Regions from separate parts of the Clostridium sp. HBUAS56017 genome, predicted to be linked through region 2. Evidence: riboswitches for the same ligand, from Rfam matches in the RefSeq annotation. Region 2 holds a riboswitch; each other region holds the start of a gene.

Region 1 (3,283 bases), on a different contig from region 2:
GATGTGAAATAAATTTCATCTTTAGAACAATTTATAGTTTTTGCAATTTCCTCTCTACATTCATTTATTTTTTTATCACATTCCATACCAAGCTTATGAAGAGATGAAGCATTAGCATAGAAGTTATTCATACTGTCACAGATAGCGTTAATTACTTCGCTTGAAGGCTTAGTTGTTGCTGCATTATCTAAATAAATATTCATAGTTAGCACCTCCTGAAAATTTATTACTTATATTTCATATAAACATACTTAGTATAATGTAAATATAACATTATTTCAAATATAAAAAATAATACCACTTTATACTATGGTCATGAAAGAGTTGATTAGCTATAATAGTATACAAGAGAATTGTAAGTTTTTATACAGCAATTAGGAATTTTTATTGATAATTTATATAAGAGTTTTAGAAAAGGGGAAAAATAAATGGACAAATCAGTTATTGATTATTCACTTTATCTAGTTACAGATAGATCTGTATTAAAAGGAAGAAATTTGAGTAAAGCAGTTGAAGAGAGTATCCTTGGAGGAGTGACTTTAGTTCAACTTAGAGAAAAAGAAATATCTTCATTAGATTTTTATAAAATAGCTAAGGAAATTAAGGTTGTAACCGATAAATATAATATACCATTAATAATAAATGATAGACTGGATATAGCTCAAACTATTGATGCTTCAGGGGTTCATTTAGGACAAAGTGATATACCTTGCAAAGTAGCTAGAGAAATTTTAGGTAAAGATAAATTAGTAGGGGTATCAGCACATAATTTGGATGAAGCATTAAAGGCTCAAGCAGATGGGGCAGATTATATTGGCTGTGGTGCTGCATTTGCTACAAGTACGAAAGAAGATACTGTTAAGGTTACATATGATTCATTAAAAGAAATTAAAAGTAAGTTATGTATTCCGGTAGTTGCAATTGGAGGAATAAATGACAAGAATGTTAATGAATTAAGTGGGTCAGGAATAGATGGAATAGCCGTGGTGTCAGCGATTTTACAAAAGCAAAATATACGAAATACTACAAAAGAATTGAAAAGTATTTTGAATGCTAATTTAGGTAGATAGTATGAAATCAATAATAGAATATTGGTTTTAGTATTTTAATGGTATATAATAATAATTAGGTTGGGAATCTATAGGAAAGAGGAGTAGGATATCATGGAACAAATGGAATCAATAAGTAAGTCTATTGAAAAAATTAGTAAAGAAATTGATGAAATGAAGAGTACAGCAGAAAGTCTTTATGGCAAAGTAGACAGTATGAAGGATATGGTGAATAGTTTTAAAAATTCTTCACAAGAAATAGTGGGAATTGCATCTCAAACTAATATGCTTTCTTTAAATGCATCTATTGAAGCTGCTAGAGCTGGAGAAGCTGGAAAAGGATTTGCAGTAGTTGCAACAGAAGTTAAGAAGTTATCTGATATGAGTAGTAAGGTGGCTGAATCAACAGTTAAAGATCAAAATGAAATGCTTAAGATGATAGTTGATATTTATAAGGTTGCAGATATTGTAAATGAAAAGAGTGAAAGTTTAAGAGAAGCAATTGATAATATACAAAAAGCTGTAGAAAATAATAATTAGTTTATAAAATTGGCTTAATGGAAAGTTGTATTGATTAGGGATATTTCTGATTAATGCAACTTTTTTTATGTGAAATTATACAAAATACTACGATAAAAGTTTTTAATTTTCTTATAAAGAAAATAGTTTAATCAAACTAACATGATAAATGTATCTATAGAGGCAGCTAGGGTTGGAGAAGCAAGAAGAGGAAACAGCAAAACAAGAAGAGATTGCTTCAATTGCTGCTTGTCTTGTTAAAAATTCATAAAAAGATATTGACAAATTGCAATTAAGATAATATTATAAATAACATGAAGCAATTGCTCAGAAAATTTAATACAACGATATCTTATCAAGAGTGGTGGAGGGACTGGCCCTTTGAAGCCCAGCAACCAATATAATAGTTCATTTACTATTTTACTATGGTGCTAAATCCTGCGGTAAATTTTTTAAATTACTGAAAGATGAGAGAATAATATTTTAGTGTTTATTATTGCGCTAGAGATTTATTCTCTAGCGCATTTATTTTTTATCTTACATTCATAGAGGAGGAGACAATTAGTGATTGAAATTAAAAATGTAAGTAAGAGTTTTGGGGATGTAGAAGTTTTACAAGATATTTCAATAAGCATAAATGAAGGGGAAATTTACGGTATTATCGGGCATAGTGGGGCAGGAAAATCAACTTTGCTTAGATGCATAAATGGTCTTGAGTCATATGATAATGGATCTGTAATTGTGATGGGGAAAGAAGTTTCTAAGCTTAATAATAATGAACTTAGAGAATTTAGAAAAGACTTAGGTATGATATTCCAAAACTTTAATTTACTAAAAAGAAAAACAGTATATCAAAATATTGCTCTTCCACTTGAAGTTTGGGGCTACAGTAAGAAAAAAATAGATGAGAGAGTAATGGAACTGTTAAGATTAGTTGGGCTAGAAGAAAAGATTAACAGTAAACCTGCATCTCTAAGTGGGGGACAAAAACAAAGAGTTGCTATAGCAAGAGCTTTAGCACTTGAACCAAAAGTACTTTTATGTGATGAAGCAACATCGGCATTAGATCCAAAGATAACAAAGGATATATTATCTTTGCTATTAAAGATTAATAAAGAACTTGGAATTACCATAGTTATGGTTACACATCAAATGGAAGTAGTAAAAGAAGTATGTGAAAAAGTAGCATTAATCGAAGGGGGCAAAATTAAAATAGAAGGAAGATCAGATGAGTTATTCTTAAAACCAGGACTATCTCTAAAGAAGTTCTTAGGAGAAGAAGAGGAGGAAACTCTACCTGATACAGGAGTTAATATAAAGTTATTCTTCCCAGCAGATTGTTCTGAAAATACAATAATCACAAGAATGGCTAGAGAAACAAATGTAGATTTTTCAGTAGTTTGGGGCAAACTAGAAAAGTTTAGAAGTAATGTTCTTGGTAGCTTAGTAATAAATGTAGAAGAAAAGGACAAGAACCTAGTTATGAATTATTTAAAAGATAAAAATATAGAATGGGAGGTAATATAGTATGTGGGAATTACTTTGGCCAGCAATACAACAAACTTTAGTAATGGTTGTTCCATCAACTATATTAGCAGTGATAATTGGTTTTATACCAGCTATTATATTAACTTTAACAGATGAAAATGGATTAAAACCGAATAAGGCGGTTTATAAAGGGTTAGACTTTATAGTAAACACACTTAGAAGTTTAC
Region 2 (3,283 bases):
TGCTCCCAGGATATTTATACCTGCTTTCGTATTAAGTTTACCAAGCTCTTTAAGAGTTTCTACTGTTATGCTTACACTTGTGGCAGTTAATATAACTCCTATAAATATATTTTCTAATAAGTTATCAAAAAATAAAGATGCACCTAAAGTTCCTAGAAAAAGAGGAAGTAGTATACCTGCTATTGCAATTATAAATGAAGATAAGCCAGCTTCTTTTAATTCTTTTACATTGGTCTCAAGTCCTGCAAGAAACATAAGGATGATAACTCCAAGGTTTGAAAGAAGTTTAATATTATCATCGTAATGTATAAGGTTTAATACAACAGGACCTAGTATTACGCCTGCAATTAAGGCACCCAAAACTTCAGGCATTTTTAATTTTTTACTTATTATACCTCCTAATTTTGTAAATATAAGAATTAAGACAATACTCAGTAAAGTTTTTTCCATAATACACCTCCATTAAAATAAAAAAAGGCAGAAAGTCCCTAAGGACTTCCCACCCTGAAAGTCAGATTATCTTGAATCAAAAAAATGTTCAACCGTAAAATAAAAATATAATGTTTTGCTACTAAAATCTTCTTTTGATATAATAACATATTTGTAGATGTTTTGCCAATATAGATGCATTTTAATATTTTTGTAATTGCTAAAAAAAGTCGATAATAGTATAATTCATATAGGACAATAAAAGAAAAAGGACAGATAAGTTTAAGGAGTAGATTTAATATGCAATATTTAATAACGCTGATAAGTACTTTCTTAATTGTTTTCTTAATTACTCCACCTATAATGAAGGTGGCTCATAAATTGGAATTTACAGATAAGCCAACTGAGCGAAAAAAGCATAGAGGACCAATACCACTTTGTGGTGGACTTGGGATTTATATAGGTTTTTTTATAGTATATTTTTTAACAATTAATGATGATAGACATGAAGAACTATGGATATTTATTTCAGCAACATTAATATTTTTAATTGGTGTAGTAGATGATTATTTTAAAACTAAAGGGAGAGAATTTCCTATATATCCAAGATTAATAATTCAGGTTTTAGCTGCAGTTTTAGTATTTAAAGCTGGTATAGTTTTTGAGGGATTTAGAAATCCATTTTCAGGGGAATATATATTGCTATCGAGAACTATACAATTTTTATTAACTATTACATGGATATTTGGCGTTACTACGGTAATAAATTGGTCAGATGGTATGGATGGATTAGCAGGAGGAATATCATTAATTTCTTCGGTTACATTCTTTTTTGCTGCAATAATACTTGGACAAGGAGTATCAGCTCAATTTTCAATTATACTGGCAGGAGCAATTTTAGGATTCTTAGTTTACAATAGGCATCCAGCAAGAATATTTATGGGGGATTCTGGTGCTAATCTTATAGGGTTTCTATTAAGTATTATAGCTATTGATGGTGCTTTTAAGCAAGCTACTGTTTTAAGTTTGTTTTTGCCAATATTGGCATTGGCAGTTCCTATATTTGACAATTTATTTGTCATATTTAAAAGATTCCGTGAAGGAAAACCTGTATATCAAGCTGATAGAAGTCAAATGCATTTTAGACTAGAGGAAAGAGGACTTAGTATAAATCAAATAGTTACACTTATACTAGCAATAAGTTTTATATGCAGTGGATTATCTATATTGCTACTGTTGATAAAAAAATAATTATATTTACAAAAGTGTATAAATAGTATATTATAATAACTATAAATTAATATTTATCTTATCATGAGAGGTGGAGGGACTGGCCCAGTGAAACCCGGCAACCAATATATATGTAATATGTGTATGATGGTGCTAAATCCTGCAGCAAAGCTGAAAGATAAGGGTTATTATAGTGTAGAAATTTATTATACCTAAAGGATAACCTTTAGGTATTTTTTATTAAAGGGGGCATTTATATGAAGATAGGCGAAATATTTGAAAATAAAAAAACTGTTTTTTCTTTTGAAATATTTCCTCCTAAAACGACATCATCGGTTGAGACTATTTATAGAACATTAGAAGAGTTAAAGGGATTGAATCCAGACTATATTAGTGTTACATATGGTGCTGGAGGAAGTATAACTGATAATAAAACGATAGAATTATCTTCATTGGTAAAGAATAAATATGGTATAGAAGCTGTAGCGCATTTAACTTGTATTAATTCATCTAAAGAAGATATAGAGTACTATTTAAATTCCCTGAAGAATAATAATATCGAAAATGTACTTGCATTAAGAGGAGATATACCAGCTGATGGACAAATGAAGGGAGAATTTAAATATGCTTCAGAAATTATTAAAAACATTAACAAATACAATGATTTTAATATTGCAGCAGCTTGTTATCCAGAAGGGCATATTGAAAATAAAGGTATGCTAAAAGAAATTGAAAATATGAAGAGAAAAGAAGAAGCTGGGGCCGCTTATTTTATTTCTCAGTTATTTTTTGATAATAACTTATATTATGATTTTCTTAATAAAGTAAAAGCTGCAAATATAAAAATACCAATTGAAGCTGGAATTATGCCAGTTACAAATAAAAAGCAAATAGAGAGAATGGTTTCATTAAGTGGAGCATCACTCCCAAAGAAGTTCACTAAAATCATGGATAAATATGAATATAATCCAGAAGCTTTAAGAGAGGCTGGAATAGCATACGCAGTAGAGCAAATCGTAGATCTTATATCTACTGGAGTTGATGGAATACATCTATATGTTATGAATAATTCATATTTAGCCAAAAAGATTAGTGGAAGTATTGAAACTATTTTAGCTACAGAAAATAAAGTTTATTAAGATAGGAGAATGTAAAAATGGAAAAAGTAGAAAGTTTTGAATTAGATCACAGAAAGGTAAAAGCACCTTATATAAGAAAGTGTTGTTTATTAGATGGACCAAAAGGGGACAAAGTTACAAAATTTGATTTAAGATTCCTTCAACCTAATAAAGAAGCTTTTGGAACAGCAGCCATGCATGGACTTGAACATTTATTAGCACATGAACTTAGAGGAAGATTAGATGGAATAATTGATTTATCTCCAATGGGATGTAGAACAGGATTCTATTTAAGTATATGGGGAGATAGGGAGGCTGCTGAAATTAAAGAAGCATTAGAAAGTTCTTTAAAGGAAGTTTTAAAGGCTAAAGAGATTCCAGCAGCAAATGATATACAATGTGGAAATTACAGAGATTTATCACTATTTGGAGCTAAGGAATATGTAAAAGAAGCATTAGATAGAGGTTTTTCTTTAAACATATTTGGTGAATAAAAACTATTTAAA
Region 3 (3,283 bases), on a different contig from region 2:
AACTCATGGAGAAGTTTTATCAAGAGTTACAAATGATATAGATACAGTGAGTCAAAATTTAAATCAAAGTATGACTCAAATGATTACATCTGTTGCTATGATTATTGGAGTATTAGCAATGATGTTATCAATAAGTATACCTATGACTATTGCGGCTTTATTAATACTACCTATTTCGATGGGGTTAATAGGCGCAGTTGTTAAGAAATCACAAAAGTACTTTAAATCTCAACAAGAATATTTAGGACATGTAAATGGTCAGGTTGAAGAAGTATACGGTGGACATAATATAGTAAAAGCATTTAATGGTGAAGAAGAAGCTGTAAAAGAATTTGATAAATATAATAACACATTATATGATTCAGCTTGGAAGTCACAATTCTTATCAGGTATGATGATGCCTATAATGACTTTTGTGGGTAATATTGGATATGTAATGATATCAATACTAGGTGGATGGCTTGCTATTCAAAAAGCAATTGAAGTTGGAGATATATTATCATTTGTTCAATATGTAAGGAGCTTTACTCAACCTATAGCGCAAGTAGCACAAATTGCTAACTTAATGCAATCAACAGCAGCTGCAGCTGAAAGAGTATTTGAATTTATAGCTGAAGAGGAAGAAGAACAAACTGTTCCAAATCCAGTATCTCCAAACGGCCTTGAAGGTAGAGTTGACTTTAAAGATGTTCACTTTGGATATAATCCAGATAAGACAATAATAAATGACTTTACTGCTAATATTAAGCCAGGGCAAAAGGTTGCGATAGTTGGGCCTACAGGTGCAGGTAAGACTACAATAGTTAAGCTTTTAATGAGATTCTATGATATAAATAGTGGGGATATATTAATAGATGGCAATAGTATAATGAACTTTAATCGTGGTGAATTAAGAGAGCTTTTTGGGATGGTGCTTCAAGACACATGGTTATTCAATGGAAGTATTAGAGAGAATATAAGATATGGTAAGTTAAATGCAACAGATGAAGAAGTTATAAAAGCAGCTAAAGCAGCTCATGTTCATCACTTTGTTAAAACATTACCTGATGGATATGATATGGAATTAAATGAAGAAGCTAGTAATGTATCTCAAGGACAAAAACAATTATTAACTATAGCTCGTGCAATACTTGCAGATCCTAAGATATTAATATTAGATGAAGCAACAAGTTCAGTAGATACAAGAACAGAAGTATTGATACAAAAAGCTATGGATAATCTTATGGAAGGAAGAACAAGCTTCGTAATTGCTCATAGATTATCAACCATCCGTGATGCTGATTTAATTCTTGTTATGAAAGATGGAGATATAATAGAGCAAGGAAATCATGAGGAGTTATTATCTGCTGGTGGATTCTATTGTGATCTTTATAATTCTCAATTTGAAAATTCAGAGATAGCTTAATATATATTAGTGGTATGAATTATGTTTATATTTTGTTATGTGGAGATGGATCTCTTTATACTGGATGGACAAATAATTTAGAAAAAAGATTCAAAGATCATTGTAATTCTAAAGGGGCCAAATACACTAGGGGTAGAGGCCCTCTAAAGATTGTTTATTTTGAAACTTTTGAGGATAAAGTAGATGCGATGAAGCGAGAATATGCTATTAAAAAGCTTAGAAGAGAAGAAAAGGATAATTTGATTAAAAATTTCAAAGAACATGTTGACATTGATTAGGAAAGATGTATAATTATATGTAATTAAATAAATAAGTTTATCTTATTAAGAGTGGTGGAGGGACTGGCCCTTTGAAGCCCAGCAACCTGTAATTATTTATTACGTGGTGCTAAATCCTGCAGGTTTATCCTGACAGATAAGAGGAATTAGTAGTCTCATTATGACTATATATTTGACTAACAATAGTCGCTTCTTATATAAAGAAGCGGCTTTTTTTATTTTGAAAGGGGGCTAATTATGAATTTGAATTTTGAAACAACAGTAGTAAGAGGTGCATCAGGAGGGGATAGGCATACTGGGGCAATAAGTTTTCCTATTTATCAAAGTGCAACCTTCAAGCATCCTGCATTAAATGAAAGTACAGGATATGATTATTCAAGACTTCAAAATCCAACTGTAGAAGAATTAGAAAAGACTGTAGCTTTATTAGAAAATGGAAGGTATGGGTTGGCGTTTGCAACAGGTTTAGCAGCTATAAACTGTATTGTGCATCTTTTTAAAGCTGGGGATCATTTAGTTATTTCAGAAGATCTATATGGAGGTACATTTAGACTTTTTGGAAGTATTTACAAGGAGCTTGGTATAGAATCAACGTTTGTAGATACTAGAGATTTTTTAGCAGTGAAAGATGCTATTAAGGAAAATACTAAAGGGATATTTATAGAAACTCCATCTAATCCATCGCTAAGAGTTACAGACATAAGAGGCATTGGAAGGATAGCTAAGGAGAAGGACTTGATATTTATCGTTGATAATACTTTTCTTACTCCTTATTATCAAAAACCATTAGATCTTGGAGCTGATTTAGTTATTCATAGTGGAACGAAATATTTGGGAGGACACAATGATGTTTTAGCTGGATTAATAGTTGCAAAGGATGATAGATTTATTGAAAGATTAAGATATATTAATATGTCTACAGGAGCAACAATAGGGCCTTTTGAAGCTTGGTTAGTTTTAAGAGGAATAAAGACGCTGCACATACGTTTAGAGAAGTCAGAAGAAAGCGCTATAGTTATTGCTAACTGGTTAAAAGAACAAGATGAAGTTTCGGATGTATATTATACAGGATTGGAAGAACATGAGGGATATGAAGTGAATAAATCTCAAAGTACAGGATTTGGTACAACTTTATCCTTTAGAGTTAAAGATAAAAAACTTGTAGAAAAAATATTAAAAAGAGTTAAGGTTGTATCTTTTGCAGAAAGCTTAGGGGGGGTAGACACACTTATAACGTATCCATTTACTCAAACCCATAGTGAAATACCAGATGATCTTAGAAAAAGACTTGGGGTAGATGAATATTTACTGAGATTATCTGTTGGTATTGAAAATATTAAAGATATATTAGATGATTTAAAACAAGCAATAAAGGGGGAATAGAAATGAGGATAGGGACAAAATTAATTCATTCAGAAGGAAGTATAGATAAAAATACAGGAGCTTTAAGTACACCGATATATCAAGCATCAACATTTCATCAATTTGATATAGATAACTTTGGAAAATATGATTATTCAAGATCAGGGAATCCGACTAGGGATGTTCTGGAAAATTTAATTGCGGAACTTGAAGGTGGAGATGGAGGATTTGCTTTTGC

What was found. A riboswitch is a leader RNA that binds a small molecule or an ion and turns the genes downstream of it on or off. The one in region 2 is predicted to bind S-adenosylmethionine.
Region 1: it holds a riboswitch for S-adenosylmethionine, as region 2 does, so the genes downstream of both, FAY47_RS17065 (methionine ABC transporter ATP-binding protein) here and metF (methylenetetrahydrofolate reductase [NAD(P)H]) in region 2, are expected to answer to the same signal.
Region 3: it holds a riboswitch for S-adenosylmethionine, as region 2 does, so the genes downstream of both, FAY47_RS12300 (PLP-dependent aspartate aminotransferase family protein) here and metF (methylenetetrahydrofolate reductase [NAD(P)H]) in region 2, are expected to answer to the same signal.

Annotation. Positions count from the first base shown of each region.
Region 1 covers NZ_SULK01000025.1:17,204-20,486, forward strand. The annotation lists gene FAY47_RS17050 (cysteine desulfurase family protein) at 1-203, opposite strand, end outside; gene thiE (thiamine phosphate synthase) at 429-1,070, shown strand; gene FAY47_RS21245 (methyl-accepting chemotaxis protein) at 1,164-1,589, shown strand; SAM riboswitch class I at 1,918-2,042, shown strand; gene FAY47_RS17065 (methionine ABC transporter ATP-binding protein) at 2,133-3,095, shown strand; gene FAY47_RS17070 (methionine ABC transporter permease) at 3,097-3,283, shown strand, end outside.
Region 2 covers NZ_SULK01000008.1:65,865-69,147, forward strand. The annotation lists gene FAY47_RS08730 (cation:proton antiporter) at 1-450, opposite strand, end outside; sodium ion sensor (DUF1646 type) at 494-544, opposite strand; gene FAY47_RS08735 (MraY family glycosyltransferase) at 730-1,680, shown strand; SAM riboswitch class I at 1,736-1,844, shown strand; gene metF (methylenetetrahydrofolate reductase [NAD(P)H]) at 1,917-2,798, shown strand; gene FAY47_RS08745 (S-ribosylhomocysteine lyase) at 2,816-3,271, shown strand.
Region 3 covers NZ_SULK01000013.1:65,716-68,998, forward strand. The annotation lists gene FAY47_RS12290 (ABC transporter ATP-binding protein) at 1-1,405, shown strand, start outside; gene FAY47_RS12295 (GIY-YIG nuclease family protein) at 1,420-1,683, shown strand; SAM riboswitch class I at 1,723-1,826, shown strand; gene FAY47_RS12300 (PLP-dependent aspartate aminotransferase family protein) at 1,921-3,066, shown strand; gene FAY47_RS12305 (aminotransferase class I/II-fold pyridoxal phosphate-dependent enzyme) at 3,069-3,283, shown strand, end outside.